Regions from separate parts of the Streptococcus gingivalis genome, predicted to be linked through region 3. Evidence: predicted binding sites of a transcription regulator. Region 3 holds the regulator's gene; each other region holds the start of a gene.
What was found. Region 3 encodes Rex, which represses fermentation and respiration genes when NADH is low (regulators of the CRP and FNR family bind a similar motif). Its sites were predicted from a motif close to TTGTGAANTANTTCACAA; they were not measured.
Positions count from the first base shown of each region.

Region 1: SM122_RS07875 (zinc-dependent alcohol dehydrogenase family protein) is a predicted target of Rex. The motif match lies at 1,795-1,812, and genes of this name have one in related genera.
Region 2: adhP (alcohol dehydrogenase AdhP) is a predicted target of Rex. The motif match lies at 2,136-2,153, and genes of this name have one in related genera.

Region 1 is NZ_JAYKTO010000002.1:318,533-324,897, reverse strand. Features, by position in the region: gene SM122_RS07880 (ABC transporter permease) at 145-531, opposite strand; gene SM122_RS07875 (zinc-dependent alcohol dehydrogenase family protein) at 690-1,742, opposite strand; gene SM122_RS07870 (hypothetical protein) at 1,906-2,229, opposite strand; gene SM122_RS07865 (hypothetical protein) at 2,229-2,534, opposite strand; gene SM122_RS07860 (hypothetical protein) at 2,544-3,095, opposite strand; gene adhE (bifunctional acetaldehyde-CoA/alcohol dehydrogenase) at 3,347-5,998, opposite strand.
Region 2 is NZ_JAYKTO010000001.1:1,020,180-1,026,544, reverse strand. Features, by position in the region: gene SM122_RS05065 (PTS sugar transporter subunit IIB) at 1-676, opposite strand, end outside; gene adhP (alcohol dehydrogenase AdhP) at 1,050-2,072, opposite strand; gene SM122_RS05055 (Cof-type HAD-IIB family hydrolase) at 2,263-3,075, opposite strand; gene SM122_RS05050 (NCS2 family permease) at 3,251-4,672, shown strand; gene tsaE (tRNA (adenosine(37)-N6)-threonylcarbamoyltransferase complex ATPase subunit type 1 TsaE) at 5,055-5,510, shown strand; gene SM122_RS05040 (GNAT family N-acetyltransferase) at 5,503-6,033, shown strand; gene lytR (glycopolymer--peptidoglycan transferase LytR) at 6,047-6,365, shown strand, end outside.
Region 3 is NZ_JAYKTO010000001.1:450,813-457,177, reverse strand. Features, by position in the region: gene gyrA (DNA gyrase subunit A) at 1-2,309, shown strand, start outside; gene SM122_RS02155 (class A sortase) at 2,323-3,066, shown strand; gene SM122_RS02150 (porphobilinogen deaminase) at 3,236-3,514, shown strand; gene radC (RadC family protein) at 3,569-4,252, shown strand; gene SM122_RS02140 (redox-sensing transcriptional repressor Rex) at 4,455-5,102, opposite strand; gene SM122_RS02135 (DUF4649 family protein) at 5,233-5,448, opposite strand; gene SM122_RS02130 (DUF1831 domain-containing protein) at 5,450-5,797, opposite strand; gene SM122_RS02125 (cysteine desulfurase family protein) at 5,807-6,365, opposite strand, start outside.

The sequences.
Region 1 (6,365 bases), on a different contig from region 3:
AACTCGAGTACTTGTAAATTGATTATAATCTATTTTTAAAGCGCTTACAATATTAATCGTGCAATTGGATTATAGTTTCACATTTTAGGGAAAAATAAAAAGATCTCTGAAACTAGTTTCAGAGATCTAGGACATGGTGATTCCTTAGGCCATCTTTTCAGTCGCTTTTTCCTTTACGACAAATACAAAGCCAATAGAGCCGACGACGGCTCCAAGCAAGATCCAATAGACCATATCCGATGAAGCCATTGGGCCTGCCAAGAGACCTGCTAGTAAAAAGAGATCGATATACAGTCGGGTATCGCGATAGAAGGTCCAATTGAAATGGTAGCTACCTTCTGGATACTGACGTGTCGATACAGCCGGTTGAAAGACCTGAAGGAGGATCAAAATCCCGACAAAAGCAAGATAAGCCAGGCTAGCTACCGAAAGCGGAGCCCGCATCGTCAAAGCTACAGCCGCTAAAAGCAAGACCAAGATCCAGAAATGGAAGTCCATCCAGAATTCACGATGATAACAAAACCGTTTCATAAGATCACACCTTTCTCTTTATGTAATCGTTTTCTGTACTTCTATTATAAGACAACAAATTTATTTTGCAAGGAATCATTGGCTTTTGGGGGTTGAAAATAGGACCAGAATATCTCTGGTCCGTCTAAAAAAACTATGAACAAATATTAGTTGCCACTTCATTCACTGATATCATTTTCGATAATCACCTTGAGAGCATGGTTTTCACCCGCATGTTTAAAGACATCATAGGCTTTTTCAACTTCTGAGAGTTTGAAGTGGTGGGTGATGAGCTTAGTAGCATCGATCTTACCAGATTTTAGGACATTGAGCAACATTTCAGTGGTGTTGGCATTGACGAGACCGGTGTTGAGGGTAATGTTCTTGATCCACAATTCGTCCAAATTGAAGCTAACTGGTTTTCCGTGAACACCGACATTGGCAATATGACCTCCGACAGAGATGACGTTTTGGCAGACATCAAAGGTAGCAGGATAACCCACACATTCCATTGAAATATCGACACCACGACCATCCGTCACATCATTGATAAAGGCCTTAATTTCAGCGATATCACTGGAGCAGATGGTGTGAGTTGCCCCAAATTTCTTAGCTGCTTCAAGACGAGATTCAGATAAGTCCACCATAATAATCGTAGCTGGTGAGAAGAATTGAACGGTCAAAAGAGCCGCAAGGCCAATCGGACCAGCTCCAACGATACAGACATTGTCCCCTGGTTTCACATGAGATGGAAGCACTCCGATTTCATAAGATGTTGGGAGAATGTCTGAGAGCATGACCAAGGCTTCGTCATCCACAGTTTCAGGCGCATGATAAAGACTGCCATCCGCATGTGGAATATGCACATATTCTGCTTGGGTCCCATTGATTAAGTGACCCAAAATCCAACCACCATCTTCACAGTGAGAAGGCAGACTACGTTTACAGTAGTAGCAGGTATTACAAGCTGTGACACAAGAGATAATGACCTTGTCGCCCACCTTGAAGTTAGTAACCGCATCGCCGACTTCTTCAACGATCCCGATTCCTTCGTGGCCTAAAATTGTGCCTTCCTTACAAGCTGGCACATCTCCTCCTAGGATGTGAAGGTCTGTCCCACAGATGGTTGTCTTCAAGACACGCACAATGGCATCCGTTGGATTTTTGATCACTGGTTTTGGTTGATCCAGCAGTTGCAGATTGCCTGCAGATACATAAGTTGCAGCTTTCATAAGCGACTCCTTTTCTTTGTTGGTTTGATAAAACCATTTTATTTTCGTTTCTTTGTGAATATTATAACATATTAAGTAAAGGCTTACAATATTTTATGAGCACATTTTTAAAAGTTTTTTGAGCAAACAAAAACATTCCTCTTATCTCTACCAGAGGAATGTTTCAATCACCTTGTTCTAATTGTTGGCGCTGCTTATAGTACTCTTGCTGCTCGCGCTCACGTTCTTCTTCTAAACGCTCTTCATAGCGCTTGAGTTCTGCCTCAAACTCTTCTTGCAAGGCAAATAAACGCTCCAAGCCACTTTGAGCCTCCGCACTTGGGGCTTGAAAATGCAGGGCACTCAGCCAGTCTACTAAATTTTCTGTATGTTGGCGGACATCCATACGCATATCCGCATAATCCCACTCCAACTCGCTAAGTTTCTGGTTGAAGCGGTAATGTCGATCTTCTAGTTGTTCTAATTCACTATTTCCTGAATGGTACATCACATACCTCCTTTAATCGGACTCAATAAAATCGGCTTTTTCACTGATTTCAGTGCTGCTTCTGCCGCGTCCGCTGCTCCTCCTGTAAATCCATCTTTCAAATCATTAACTAGAGTTGTTGTAGCAAAAGAGCGCATTTTTTCGGATTGACCGCTCAAAGTCACCTGCAAACTCATCCCTTCCAACATCATCAAGGCTTTTTGCGTTGCAATCAAACTCCGAATTGCAATCCGCTCTTGCTCCTTTTTAATCTCTCGATGGAGCTCCTCAATTCGTTCTCTATCCTCTCCCAGGATCTCTAACATCTTTTTCTCCTACTTATGAAAATCAAAGGCCACTGCTTGTCCCTTATCCAAGTTCACCAATTGGGCTGATGCAGCTTCCAGTTGGCCTGCCAAATCTGACAGACGTGTCGAGTAGACCTTTGCTTGGGCCAGGTTTTCCGCCTCGACCGCTTGGTCCCAGCAAGTATCCATGGAGAACTCTCCTAATAATTGCTCCACTTCTGCATCTGTTAAAAATTGAGCCATGCTGTGGGCCATTTGAGACACCTCAGCAACCTTATGGGAAACCGTCTCCTTGGCCACTTCTAGCTGATCTTTGAGCTCGGCCTCAAAGACCGTCGCTTGCGCTGAAGCATTTTGCGCTACTGCCAGTACCAATTCCTCTCGTAATTGAATGGTCTGGGTACCAGATGCTCCTGCCAATTGCTGATGGAGACTCGGAATGCTGGGCCTTTCCTGCCCATACATGGAGACCACCGAAGCAGATGATGGCTGATTTTCTGAAGCGGACGTTGCCCGATCTCGTTGGGGCATTTCAATAATTTTCTGGGCCTGATCTTGCACTTCACCTTCTAACTCCATTTGAGATGGCCTCCTTTCTTGGATTTGTTTTTTCGTTTCCTATAACTGAAAAAGGATCCTAACCCTTCAGCTACAAGCAGATTCACACACTATAGGGTAACATAAAATAGCTCGGAATGCTATAAAAATAACACAATTTCTGAAAAAAAGTCTAATTTTTTATGAAAAAACGAGTTTTGGACCCAAATAGCAAAAATCCCCCGCTCTTTCGAGTGGGGGTAGCTGATAAACATCAGTTGTTCCTTGGCGTCTTATTTACGACGTCCTGGACGTTCCTTGTAACCATAGTAAGCATCTTCGATGATTTCTTGCATATGGTCTACCATTGGAAGACGTGGGTTAGCTGGTGAACATTGATCTTCATAAGCAAGGAAGGCCAATTCACGAGAATGTTTCTTCCATTCTTTTTCATCGATGCCTTGTGCTTTGAAGTTCATTTCGATACCACAGCGTTCACCGAGTTCGTATACAGCTTTTGCATAAGCTTCAACGGCTTCTTCTGGAGTAGAGCATGGAAGTCCTAGCATACGAGCGATATCTTGGTATTTTTCATCTGCACGGTAGTAGTTGTACTTAGGCCATGTAGCTGTCTTAGCTGGGCGTGTACCGTTGTAGCGGATAACGTACGGAAGCAAGATCGCATTGGTCCGTCCGTGGATGGTATGGAATTGCGCACCGATCTTGTGGGCCATTGAGTGAGAAATACCGAGGAAGGCATTGGCGAAGGCCATACCTGCGATGGTTGACGCATTGTGCATCTTTTCGCGTGAATGGAAGTCCGCATTCTTCACTGAGCTTTCCAAGTTTTCAAAGACAAGTTTAATAGCTTGAAGAGCAAGACCATCTGTGAAGTCGCTAGCCATTTGTGATACGTAAGCTTCAGTCGCGTGCGTCAAGACGTCCATACCAGTATCAGCCGCAACAAATCCAGGAACTGTCAATACCAAGGCAGGGTCTACGATTGCCACAGTTGGTGTCAATGAGTAGTCAGCGATTGGGTATTTACGGTTGTTTGCTTTATCAGAGATAACGGCAAATGGAGTTACTTCAGATCCTGTACCAGATGTAGTTGGGATCGCGATGAATTTAGTTTTCTTACCAAGCAATGGGAATTTAAAGGCACGTTTACGGATATCCATGAATTTTTGTACAAGGTCACGGAAGTCCACTTCTGGTTGTTCATAGAAGAGCCACATTACTTTAGCCGCATCCATTGGAGATCCACCGCCGAGAGCGACGATAGTATCTGGTTTGAAGGCACGCATGATCTCTGTACCACGTTCAACAGTTGTGATATCTGGATCTGGTTCAACGTCTGCAAAGATTTGGTAAACTACCTTGTTGCGACGAAGGTCAAGCTGTTCGATGATACGATCAAGGAAACCAAGCTCTACCATAGCGTGGTCTGTAACGATCATGACACGTTCAACGTCACGACATTTTTGTAGGTATTCAATTGAATCACGTTCAAAGTATGTTTTTGAAGGAAGTTTCATCCATTGCATGTTATTTCTCCGGCGTCCGACTTTTTTGATATTCAAGAGGTTGATGGCACTAACGTTGTCCCCAACAGAGTTGCGTCCGTAAGAACCACATCCAAGTGTCAATGATGGCAAGAAGGCATTGTAAACATCCCCGATACCACCGAAAGTCGAAGGAGAGTTGCAGATCACACGAATGGCTTTAACTGCTTTACCAAATTCTTTGGTCAATTCTTCGTCTGCTGTATGGATAGCAGCTGAGTGACCAAGACCGTTGAATTCAACCATTTGGCGAGCTTTGTTAATTCCGTCTTCACGGCTTTCAGATTTCAAGACAGCGATGACTGGTGACAATTTTTCACGAGTCAAAGGCTCTTTTTCACCAACTTCTTTACATTCTGCCGCAAGGATATTGGTTCCTTCTGGAACTGAGAAGCCAGCTTGTTCTGCGATCCATGCTGCTGGTTTCCCAACGATGTCCGCATTCAATTTCGCACCCGCACAGTTCTTGCTGTTGGCTTTCACACCGAAGCAGAACTCTTCAAGAAGGGCTTTTTCTTTTTTGTTGACAAAGTAAGTGTGGTAAGATTTGAATTCTTCAACAAACTCATCGTAGATTTCTTTATCGATGATAACCGCTTGTTCAGATGCACAGACCATACCATTGTCAAATGATTTAGACATAACGATATCGTGTGCTGCTTGGCGGATGTTAGCTGATTTTTCAACATAGGCAGGAACGTTTCCGGCACCTACCCCAAGAGCTGGCTTCCCACATGAGTATGCCGCTTTAACCATGGCATTCCCACCAGTCGCAAGGATCGTAGCAACTCCTTCATGGTTCATAAGGGCACTGGTTGCTTCCATAGAAGGTTGGGTAATCCATTGCACACAGTTCTCAGGTGCTCCAGCTGCAATTGCCGCATCGCGTACGATTCGTGCCGCATGAGCAGATGATTCTTGAGCAGATGGGTGGAAGGCAAAGACGATAGGGTTCCGTGTCTTCAAGGAAATCAATGCTTTAAAGATTGCTGTTGAAGTAGGGTTTGTTGTAGGAGTGATCCCACAGACAACTCCGACTGGCTCCGCAATCAAAGTTAAACCAGTGACATCATCTTCTGAAATGACACCAACTGTCTTGGTGTGACGCATGTTGTTCACAACGTGTTCACAAGCGAATAAGTTCTTCGTCGCCTTGTCTTCAAAGACCCCACGACCAGTTTCTTCATAAGCATGAAGAGCGAGCTCACCGTGTGCGTCAAGAGCAGCTACAGATGCTTTCGCTACAATGTAGTCCACTTGCTCCTGGTTCAATTTGCGCATTTCTTCAAGCGCTACGAGCGCTTTTTGCACCAACTCGTCTACGTGTTTTTCAGCAGCGAGTTTCTTTTCTTCAGGTGAGAGAGTTTTTTTATCAGCCATTTGATGCTTTCCTCCAATGTTTGAAACCCTTATCCTTTTCTAGAACTTTTTTCATGTTTTCGGAAATTTTCAAGAATAGTGTAAGAAATTTCGATTTGTTAATTATTTCACAATATAATTGTACTCTATTTTGAGATTTTTGTAAACACTTCCAAGCAACTTTCACAAAGATTTTTTTGAAGTTTGTGAAAATTTTATCAATCCTATTGCTGTGAAAGTAATCATCTAGCAAAATTGTGAAAAAATAATTAAAAAATTTTTTTCTTCACAAAGTGATATTTTCAATTGATTTATGTAAGCGTTTTCTTAATCTTACTAAAAAAAGCAGCTTTTTACAAGTAAAAAGTTGCTTTTTGTTTTATTTTGT
Region 2 (6,365 bases), 570 kb from region 3:
CAACATTTGCTTTGACACCATTTGGTGCTGCTTGCTTGATCAACTCTTTACGAAGTTCATCTTTGGCAACTGAGTCTGAAGCAACGATAATGCGATCTGCTTTTGAATCAGGAGTCCAAGCAGTAGCGACTTGTCCATGAAGGAGACGAGTATCTAAGCGAGCAAGATTAATCTTGAGCTTGCCATCTCCGATCACTGTTCCTTCTGGAATAGCAGCTTGGGCAACAGGGGCAGCGGAAGCAGTGCTTGCTTCTTCGACAGGATTCAATTCTTCTGGAAGAGCTTTGATTCCATCTTTAGATTCTTTGATGATGTTTGCAGCAACTTTATCAACGCCAGCATTTGCATCCATCAAACGCTCTGTATAAGCTTGAATCAACATCGGAAGGTTTAATCCAGTAATGATCGCAAATTTACGATCGGGATTTTCCCCCATGACACGACTTGCTTGGTTAAATGGAGAACCACTCCAAAGGTCAGCCAAAACCAAGATTTCATCTTCTGCATCAAATGCGGCAACAGCAGCATTGAATTTAGCATAGAGATCATCTGGGCCTTCACTTGGCATGAACGTAACCACTTGAACTTTCTCTTGATCCCCAAAGATCATCGAGCCGGATTGGTGGATTCCAGCTGCAAATTCACCGTGGCTAGCAATAATGATACCAATACTCATTATTGACATTCCTCCTTATAAAATTTGTTTGACTTTCAGTTTAAGAAAACTTTGAGCTTCTTTATTATAAACCGTTTTCATATTTAAGTCAATTTTTCTATCAAAATCTCGATGTAAAAACATCGATTTATTATATTAAATTATCGTTAGATAGAAAAAGAATGCTCTTGAATGAATTTTGTTTATTACTTGTTGATGCTTAAAAAATCAATAATAGATATGTTTTATAGGATTTTGTTCTCAATGAAAAGATTCCGAGAATCAAACGATATTCTCGAAAACAAAAATAAATATATAATAAATTGTAAATAAGAGTGATTGAGAGCACTCAAAAAGACTAGCCCAACTGGGCTAGTCCTGTAGGTTCAGTTGTTTAGTTTGTAAAGTCAAGTACCATACGTCCTTGAATGGTTCCAGCTTCCATTTCGTCAAAGACTTTGACAGCATCTTCTACTGGACGTTTTTGAACGACTGGCACTACCAAACCTTCTGCGCCAAATTGGAAGGCTTCTTCCAAGTCTTTACGAGTTCCTACAAGAGAACCAATGACTTGGATACCATCTAATACAGTTTTCACAATGCTGAGGTCCATCATTTCAGAAGGAAGACCAACTGCGACAATGCGGCCACCTGCACGAACAGAATCTACTGCTTGGTTGAAAGCTACTTTAGAAACAGCTGTTACGACAGCAGAGTGAGCTCCACCATTTGTTTTTTCTTTGATCAATCCTGGGACATCTTCGACTTCGCGACCGTTGATGACAAAGTCTGCACCAACTTCTTTCGCCAATTCCAGTTTGTCATTGTTGATATCAACAGCTATGACATGTGCGTTGAAGACTTTCTTGGCATATTGAACAGCCAAGTTACCCAATCCACCAGCTCCGTAGATAACGATCCATTGTCCTGGTTCTGCTTTGGCTTCTTTGATGGCTTTGTAAGTTGTAACACCTGCACAAGTGATAGAAGAAGCTTGGGCTGGATCTAATCCTTCAGGTACTTTCACTGCGTAATCTGCAGTAACGATACATTGCTCAGCCATTCCTCCGTCAACAGAATAACCAGCATTTTTTACAGTACGGCAAAGGGTTTCGCGACCGGTTGTACAGTATTCACAAGTTCCACATCCTTCGAAAAACCATGCGACACTGACACGATCTCCAACTTTTAGGCTCTTGACATCTGGAGCGACTTCTTTCACAATTCCGATTCCTTCGTGTCCAAGAACACGGCCTGGCACTTTACCGAAGTCTCCGTGAGCGACGTGCAAGTCAGTGTGGCAGACACCACAGTATTCGATTTGAACAAGAGCTTCCCCTGTTTCAAGTGGACGCATGTCTTTGTTTGCAACGATTTCAACACCAGTACCTTCTGGATTTACAACAACAGCTTTCATTTTGTTCCTCCTTAAGTGAACGAGAAGCGATTTAGAATTTTTGAAAGCGCTTCTTTAATAACTATGTTAATAATATCATAAACTAGATGGCAAGGCAATGAAAAAAATATAAAAATAGGAGGGTATTGATTAACCGATTAAGTATTTAGGATAGAAAAAGACATGAGGGGATAACTCATGTCTGTTCCTATTATAAGAATAATTGAATGAGTTGGCGCGCGACACCATCTTCGTTATTTGTGAAATCTGTGACGGAATCCGCGTAAGGGAGAAGGACGGAGCTAGCATTTTTCATGGCGTATCCATGACCAGCGAGAGCTAGCATGTCGGTATCGTTGTGCTCGTCTCCAAAGGCAATCAAATCCTTCTGATCCATATTGAGTTTATCTAGAAGGTAGGTCAGAGCAGATGCTTTGGTCACATTTTTGGGATTGCATTCCAGAATATTTAAGGGACCCCCCCAAGTATTTATAGACAGATTGTAGTCATAATGCCGATTCATTTCATCTGCCAGAGCATATTTGTCTTCCGCTTTCGTTTGAAAGAGGATACAGTTTGGGTCGCTCGTTACCCGCTCGGGATTGAATTGATTTTCTGGTTGGAAAGATTCAATACCGAATAATTTAGGGTCTGCAACGTGCTCATTTGGATCGGTAATAAAGAATTTATTGCGGTATTCGCCTGCTATAAAGTCCGCTTGGATGGTATCCCGGTTAGCGACCATATCTAGCAGGTATTTTTTATCTAAAGTCAAACATTGTTCATCCCCCCATTTTTTCTCAGGTAGATGCGTAAGGGAGCCGTTAAAATTGATCATCGGAGTATCTAGCTCTAGTTGTTTGTAATAGGTATGTGCCATACGGTAGGGGCGGCCTGTTGTAATAATGACTTTATGGCCAAGAGCACTAATTTTTTTTATCGTATCAATGGTAAAGTCGCTCAATTTGCTTTCGGAATTTAAGAGAGTGCCGTCTAGATCTAGAGCGATCATCTTTTTATGCATATTTCAGTTCCTTTCGAGAAGAATGAGACCATTATATCAGAAAAATCGGAAAAGCGCTCAAAAATCGAGAAGAGAAGTAGGATTTCTTGAAAGGCGAAAGATCTTTTGGTAAAATAGAAATAACGTTCGCAAATTGATTGGGAGCGAGAATGATGAAAAAGGAGTTTATTCTGAAATGGATAAGTTTTTTAAACTTTCAGAACATGGAACCACTGTTCGAACAGAGGTCCTTGCTGGTTTGACAACCTTTTTTGCGATGAGTTATATCCTCTTCGTAAACCCTCAAATGTTGTCACAAACAGGTATGCCAGCTCAAGGAGTCTTCCTTGCAACGATTATTGGATCCGTTGTCGGGACCTTGATGATGGCTTTTTATGCCAATTTGCCTTATGCACAAGCACCAGGGATGGGCTTGAACGCTTTCTTTACCTTTACCGTTGTATTTGGTATGGGCTACTCATGGCAAGAGGCTTTAGGAATGGTCTTCATTTGTGGTGTGATTTCATTAATTATCACATTGACAAATGTTCGGAAGATGATCATCGAATCGATTCCGACTGCTCTTCGGTCTGCTATTTCAGCGGGGATCGGGATTTTCTTGGCCTATGTTGGGATTAAGAATGCAGGATTTTTGAAATTCACGATTGACCCTCATACCTATACAGTGGTCGGGGAAGGAGCAGATAAGGCGAATGCAACGATCTCAGCCAATGCATCTGCTGTTCCTGGATTGGTTGATTTTAACAATCCGGCTGTCCTCTTGGCTCTTGTTGGTCTTGCGATTACTATTTTCTTTGTTGTCAAAGGGATTAAGGGAGGGATTATCCTTTCTATCTTAGCAACGACTGTGCTTGGAATTCTCATCCATGTGGTTGATATCACTAAAATTGACTTTGCAAGTAACCATCTAGGAGCTGCCTTTAATGATTTAGGCACGATCTTTGGTCAAGCTTTGGGATCAAAAGGATTGGGTTCTTTGATTTCCAATACGTCTCGTTTGCCTGAGACCTTAATGGCAATTTTAGCCTTCTCCTTGACTGATATTTTTGATACAATTGGAACTTTAATCGGTACGGGTGAAAAAGTTGGGATTGTTGCGACAAATGGGGAAAACCATCAATCAGCGAAATTAGATAAGGCCCTCTATTCAGACCTTGTAGCGACTTCAGTCGGAGCCATTGCAGGAACTTCAAACGTAACGACTTATGTTGAATCTGCAGCTGGTATTGGAGCTGGTGGACGCACTGGTTTGACAGCCTTGGTTGTGGCAATCTGTTTTGCTATTTCAAGTCTCTTTAGTCCTTTGTTGGCGATTGTACCGACCGCTGCTACAGCTCCAATTTTGATTGTTGTTGGGATCATGATGTTGAGTGGCTTGAAAAATATCCATTGGGAAGATATGTCAGAAGCAGTTCCTGCCTTCTTCACCTCTATCTTTATGGGCTTCAGCTACTCGATTACACAAGGGATCGCTGCTGGATTTATCACCTATAGCTTAGTGAAAGTGGTTAAAGGACAAGCCAAAGAAGTGCACAGCATGATTTGGATTTTAGATGTTCTCTTTATTTTAAACTACGTTAGCATGGCCTTGAATTAAGTATCAGAAAAGTGCCAAAAAGGAATGGGAGTTGTCTCCCATTCCTTTCAGATTGAAGACAAAGTTATACCAAAAACATTCCTTAGGTGAGTACGGACGTCAGCGAACTTCTTTGAAGTTCCATGACTAATTATTGAGCCTAAGGTCTCAATAATTCCGAGTGCCTGAAACGTTATTGTTTCAGGCACTTTTCTCACAGCGGAAAGTTTCAGTATTTTCTTAAATCGATTTAAAAATTGGAACTCAAATTTATTTTTTTTTGCAGAATCACTTAACTTATTTTACTTTAAAATAGTTTGTCTATCTATCTAAAAAGCAAACCTGAGTCGAACAATTTCTAAAAGAAAGAGCAGATTTTTAAAAAGTTTGGTATAATAGAGAAATGATTAGTCACAATGAAACGGAGCTGATCGCTCTAGGAAAACAGCTAGGAAAACTCTTAGAAAAGCAAGACGTGATTATCTTATCAGGTGATCTAGGAGCAGGAAAAACGACCTTTACCAAAGGAATTGCAAAGGGGTTAGGGATTGATCAGATGATTAAAAGCCCGACCTATACCATTGTTCGTGAATACGAAGGTCGCTTGCCTTTATACCATTTGGATGTTTACCGGATTGGGAATGATCCAGATTCTATTGATTTAGATGATTTTCTATTTGGAGATGGTGCTACCATTATTGAATGGGGAGAGCTGATTGAGCCGAGTCTCTCGGATGCTTATCTAAAAATTTTTATCCGAAAATTAGAAGATGGGCGAGAGTTAGCTTTTGAAGCTCATGGAGCGCGTGCAGAAGCTTTGCTGGCATCCTTTGAGCAGGTGGAAAAAACCGATGACTAAGGAAAAGGAAGTAACATTAGAAATTCGGCAAGCTGACAGTGCAGACGCGGCTCTTGTCGTTGATTTCTTAAATCAAGTTGGGAAAGAGTCAGATTACATGACGCTAGATGAAGCTGGAATTGGCATGTCTCCAGCAGACATGGAGCAATTTCTGATGGTGCAAGAGATGGCGGAAAACCGGATTTGCCTCTTGCTATTTCTAGATCAGGAACTGGCAGCTTTGTTAAATATCACTGCAGCTTCTCAACGGTCCATTCAGCATATTGGTGATGTCTTTATTGTGGTTCAAAAAGCTTATTGGAATCAAGGGCTTGGACAGATCTTGTTGGAAGAAGGAATTGAGTGGGCGCACTCGACCGGTGTTCTCAGGAAACTAGTCTTGAATGTCCAAGTGCGCAATGAACGAGCAGTTCACCTGTATAAAAAGTTAGGTTTTGAGATCGAAGGTTGTCAAGCTCGTGGAGCTTGTTCAGCTGAAGGAGAATTCTTAGATGTTTACCTTATGGGGAAACTGATAGATTAGAGAGAGATTCTAAATGGTTAAAAAAATTATTTTGATGTTTTTGAGCTTATTGACGGTAACAGTGATTGGGATTGGGGCCTATGGCCTTACCATCCTAAACCAAACGACTGGGACTCTCAGTAAGACCTATAAAGGCTTTGGAAATGAGACCAATGTCATTGCAGAAAACAAGCCGATGACTATCCTTTTGATGGGGGTTGATACAGGTAGCGGTTCTCGGGAAGATCCTTGGGCCGGCAATAGTGATACCATGATTTTGGTGACTGTCAATCCTCAAACAAAAGAAACAACCATGACGAGCTTGGAAAGAGATATCCTAACCAATATTACTT
Region 3 (6,365 bases):
TGAATGAATTGGGTGTTACACCAGATAAACCACATAAGAAGTCAGCCCGTATTACAGGGGATGTTATGGGTAAATACCACCCACACGGGGATTCCTCTATTTATGAAGCCATGGTTCGGATGGCGCAATGGTGGAGTTATCGGTACATGTTAGTGGATGGTCATGGAAACTTTGGTTCTATGGACGGTGATGGCGCCGCTGCACAACGGTATACAGAAGCCCGTATGAGTAAGATTGCTCTTGAAATGTTGCGGGATATCAATAAAAATACAGTTGATTTCGTTGATAACTATGATGCCAGTGAGCGCGAACCTTTGGTCTTACCTGCACGTTTCCCTAACCTTCTCGTCAATGGTGCTACTGGGATTGCTGTTGGGATGGCTACAAATATTCCTCCTCACAATCTGGGAGAAACCATTGACGCAGTGAAGCTGATGATGGATAATCCTGAGGTGACGACCCGTGAACTTATGGAAGTTCTTCCTGGTCCAGATTTCCCGACAGGTGCTTTGGTCATGGGGAAATCAGGTATCCACAAAGCCTATGAAACAGGGAAAGGCTCGATCGTTCTTCGTTCTCGTACAGAGATTGAAGTGACCAAGAGTGGCCGTGAACGGATTGTTGTCACTGAGTTCCCTTATATGGTCAATAAAACCAAGGTTCACGAGCACATCGTTCGCTTGGTGCAAGAAAAACGGATCGAAGGGATTACAGCTGTACGTGATGAATCAAACCGTGAAGGGGTTCGTTTTGTGATTGAGGTCCGCCGAGATGCTTCGGCTAACGTTATTTTGAACAACCTCTTTAAGATGACGCAAATGCAAACCAATTTTGGATTCAATATGTTGGCGATCCAAAGTGGTGTTCCAAAGATTCTTTCTCTTCGCCAAATTTTAGGGGCTTATATTGAGCACCAGAAAGAAGTGGTGACTCGCCGGACCATCTTTGATAAAGAAAAAGCGGAAGCACGTGCCCATATTTTAGAAGGTTTGCTCATTGCTTTGGATCACATCGATGAAGTGATCCGGATCATCCGCAATAGCCAGACAGATGCTGAAGCACAGGCTGAATTGATGGCGAAGTTCAAGCTTTCTGAACGTCAAAGTCAAGCCATTTTGGACATGCGTCTTCGTCGTTTGACCGGTTTGGAACGAGACAAGATCCAAAGTGAATACGATGATTTGGTTGCCTTGATTGCCGATTTGGCTGATATTTTGGCGAAACCAGAACGTGTGGCGACCATCATCAAGGAAGAATTGGAAGAAGTCAAACGCAAGTTTGGCGATGCTCGCCGAACTGAGTTGATGATCGGAGAAGTCCTTTCTCTTGAAGATGAGGACTTGATTGAAGAAACAGATGTCTTGATCACCCTTTCTAACAAAGGCTACATCAAACGTCTGGACCAAGCGGAATTTACGGCTCAAAAACGTGGTGGACGTGGGGTTCAAGGAACTGGTGTCAAAGATGATGACTTTGTCCGTGAACTGGTCTCTACGAGCACCCATGATCATTTGCTCTTCTTTACCAATAAGGGGCGTGTCTATCGTCTGAAAGGTTATGAGATTCCAGAATATGGCCGGACAGCCAAAGGATTACCAATCGTCAACCTCTTAAAATTGGACGAAGGTGAATCGATTCAAACCATTATCAATGTGGAGCAAGATCGCAGTGACGAAGCTTATCTCTTCTTTACGACGCGACAAGGTTTGGTCAAGCGGACCAATGTAGCTGAATTTTCAAATATCCGTCAGAACGGTCTCAAAGCTCTGAATCTACGTGATGAGGATGAATTGATCAATGTCTTCCTTACAGACGGTAATACTGACGTCATTATCGGTACCAAGTATGGTTATTCTGTCCGCTTTAATGAGGCTGTAGTCCGGAATATGGGGCGTTCTGCCACAGGTGTACGTGGTGTGAATCTCCGGGAAGGAGACAAAGTTGTTGGTGCAAGTGTCGTCACCGATCAGGATGAAGTATTGATCATTACCGAAAAAGGTTATGGAAAACGCACCATAGCGAGCGAATACCCAACTAAAGGCCGTGGCGGTAAAGGAATCAAGACAGCCAATATTACAGAGAAAAATGGTGCATTAGCTGGTCTTTTAACTGTTAAAGGGGATGAAGACCTGATGATCATCACTGATACTGGGGTCATGATCCGGACGGGTGTGGCCAACATTTCTCAGACAGGTCGTTCCACTCAGGGAGTGAAAGTGATGCGACTTGATCAGGATGCTAAAATTGTGACCTTTACAACAGTGCAACCTGATGAAAAGGATGAAGAAGTAGTGGAAGAAAACGAATAGATAAGGGGACAGCATGTCACGCAAAAGAAAAAAGAAAAAGAGTTTACGTAATGCTCTTATCAACATCGTTGCAACACTTTTGATTATTCTCTCGCTTCTCTTGATTTTCAATGCTCCGATCCGTAATATGATTATGGTTTGGCATACCAACCAATACCAGGTTAGCAAGGTCGATAAAAAAACCATTGACAAGAATAAAGAAGTGAAGACGAGCTTTGATTTTCAACATGTCCAGTCACTCTCGACGGAAGCCGTCATCAATGCCCAATGGCAAGCTCAAAAGCTACCAGTAATTGGGGGAATTTCGATTCCTGAATTAAACATGAACCTTCCGATCTTTAAGGGGCTTGAAAATGTAGCCCTCTACTACGGAGCAGGGACCATGAAGGAAAACCAAGTCATGGGGCAAGGCAATTATTCTCTTGCTAGTCACCACGTGTTTGGTCTAACTGGAGCAAATGCCATGTTATTCTCACCATTAGAGAAAGCCAAGGCGGGTATGAAGATCTACATCACGGACAAAGAAAAAATCTATACTTATGTCATCTCATCTGTTGAGACAGTGACTCCAGACCGTGTAGATGTTATTCAAGATCGTGAAGGCGTCAATGAGATCACCTTGGTGACCTGTGAGGATGCTGCAGCGACTTACCGTACGATTGTAAAAGGGAATTTGGAAACCTCTGTTGACTATGACAAGGCTCCAAAAGACATCCTGGATTCATTCAGCAAGTCTTATAATCAAATGCAACTTTAAGAAAATAAAGCCCGAGGCAGAGATGCTAGGGCTTTTTCTATGTAGGAAGCTAGGAGAAATTCTTGTAAAATTGTAAGAGATTGGTAATATTATGTAAGGAATTTGTCATAATATTGAGGGAAAATCAGTATATAATAGAGGAGAAAGAGTATGATAAGGAGGTAGAATAGTGACAAAAGAGCGAATTTATCATCTCTTGCATCATTTCTATAATCTCTTAGTAAACGATTTTCCACGAAATGGTTTAATTACGAAAGGTATCTACGAAGTAGAGCAGGTCTACCAAGCTTTAGAGGCCATTCCTCAGAGCCAGGAGTACTTGTTCCGCTGTGAAATTCAACAGTTTTTAAAGGAGCTTGAACAAGTTCAAACAGGTTATCAGATCCGCTTTAATAAAGATGAAGTCTTAGTGTTAGATGATTTGAAGGAAGAAATCGCCTGTAAATAATGAAAGGTTGTCGTTTTCTCCATTTATTACGAATTAATAAGTGAGGAGGAAATTATGTACGACATATCATTTATTGAACCATCTTTGCTTCCTAGAGAACGTTTGGTTTCTGAAGGAGTGGATAAGCTGAGTCACCAAGAATTGTTATCCATTCTCTTACGGACAGGCAATAAGCAAAAAAGCGTTTATGAGATTGCACAAGGTCTTTTGAGCTCAGTTAATAGTTTAAAGGAGTTAAGTCAATTAACCCTAGAGGAGCTACAGGAAATCTCTGGCATTGGCCGGGTGAAGGCCATCGAACTTCAGGCTGTGATTGAGTTTGGACGAAGGATTCATAAAGACGAATTAATGAGTTCTGAACAGATCATGAGCAGTCAGAAATTGGCCCATAAAATTCAACAGGAAATCGGCCATAAGAAACAGGAGCACCTGGTTGCTCTCTATTTAAATACGCAGAATGAAATTATTCATCAGCAGACCATTTTTATTGGAACCGTGAATCGAAGTATTGCGGAGCCACGTGAAATCCTGCATTATGCACTGAAGCACATGGCAACCTCTATCATCTTGGCTCACAATCATCCATCTGGTGCCGTATTTCCGAGTAAAAATGATGATGAAGTAACGCAACGAGTTTTAGAGGCCTGTGAAGTGATGGGCTTAACCCTATTAGATCACTTGATTGTATCTGAAGAAAACTATTATAGTTACCGTGAAGAAACCGATTATTTGGTATAAAATAGAGAGTGGGACAGAAATCGGTAATTCGTTAGAATTCGATTTCGTCGTCCCACCTCCGCACAGTTGAGTAGGGCTGTAAAAGCTGATGAAATCAGCGTAGTAGAGCCCACTCAACCACTGCGTCTTGCTCGACAATCCAAAAATAATTGAGAGGCTAGGACTTTTGTCCCAGCCTCTTTTCTTGTTAATGTATAAGTCTTTATTCTTCGTTTTTTCGCATGAAATAAAGGAGTGTTTGCAATTCACTAGTGAGATCGACATATTGGACGACGACATCCTTAGGGACTGTCAGATGCACTGGTGAGAAGCTAAGGATTCCCTTGACCCCAGCGTCTACTAAAAGACTAGCAACTTCCTGCGCTTTAATACTTGGGACAGTTAAAATTGCTGTTTGAATGCCTTCTTTTTTGAGATTCTCTTTGATCGTAGAAATCCCATAAATGGGGATCCCATCCTTACTTTTGGTATTAATCAGTTCATGATCATCTACATCAAAAGCCATGACAATTTTCATCTTATTGCGTTCATGGAAGCGATAGTTGAGGAGCGCACTTCCCATATTTCCGATCCCCACAATAGCGACATTGGTAATGGCATTGTCATTTAAGAGATCGGCAAAGAAGTTCATCAGTTTTTTTACGTCATAACCAAATCCACGTCTTCCTAATTCACCAAAATATGAGAAATCTCGTCGAACAGTAGCAGAGTCAATCCCAATTGCATCAGCAATTTGCTTGGAATTGGCGCGCTCTATTTTTTCAGAGTTAAAGCGTTTAAAAATGCGGTAGTAGAGCGATAAGCGTTTTGCTGTTGCGCGTGGAATTGGAGTATTTTTATCATGTTTCACAATATCACAACCTTTCCCTCTTATTGTATAGGAAGATTGTGAAAAAATCAACTATCTAGAGTGGTTTTTCAAAAATATTTTTGTCTAAAGAAAAAGCTGATGACGATGGGAGAGTTCCATCAGCATCAGCTTAGTTTTCAGCTTGTTCTACCTTTTTCAAAAAAGCATAGAGTCCATCGACTCGTCCTGTATAGGGGAGCTTTTCCCCCTTGTATTCAATGGATACGATTGAGTAAGAGTCAGGCAGGGTTACACAGCCTGAAAAATCTAGGATGCAGGCTGCAAGGTCGGGATAAGTAGTCGTTCGTTCTACTTGGTAAGCATCGATATAAGTTAGGGTTACCATATTAGGCCTCTGTTTTGTTGAAAATTTCTCTTTCGACAAGACTATCCATTAAGAAATAGAATTTTTGTTGGATAATGTCATTTTCTGGATTTTTAAAAATATTAACCAGGCGAAGCCCAGACTTGTCTGTAATATTGATCTTAAAACCTGTCAAATCTTTATTGAAAATGATTTTAAGTAGGAAGCCTTCGCCACTATTTGGAACGGCTTCGAGCAAACGATTTAACTCGTAATTTCCAACTTTTGTAACAGCGAATGTATTGTCACGTAAGGTATATTTTTTAACATTTGGGTGTAGACTATAGGTATATTTGCAGTCTTTCAATGAAACACTTGTTTCAAAAGCCATATTGTTCTCCTATGATATAATTTCTTTAAGTTTTGAGAGGAAGTCTTGAACCTCCTCTACGGTATTGAGTTCTGAAAAACTAATTCGAAGGGATTCTTTTAGGCGTGAGCTATCTTTTCCATATAGCGCCTCAAGGACATGGCTGGGTTGAACTGTACCAGCGGTACAAGCAGAACCTGTAGAGACAGAAATTCCAGCAAGATCGAGTCGCATCAGTAAAACGTCATTTTGGACACCCGGAAAGCCAAGGTTCCAAACAAATGGAATATGGTCGTCATTCGCATTTACGTAGTAGTCGTAGGCTGCTAAACCATTGACTAGCTCTTGGCCGAGTTTTTGAACCTGGTTGAAATTTTCTTCTTGATGAAGTGTAGCTTGCTGAAGCGCGGTTGCCATCCCGACAATAGAAATGAGATTTTCCGTGCTGGCTCTCATCTTACTTTCCTGATCCCCCCCATGGATGAGATTATCAAAATCTGGGACGGCTGCATAAAGGAAGCCGACTCCCTTTGGTCCGTGGAATTTGTGGGCAGAAGCACTGAGAAAATCAATTCCCAACTCTTCGGGA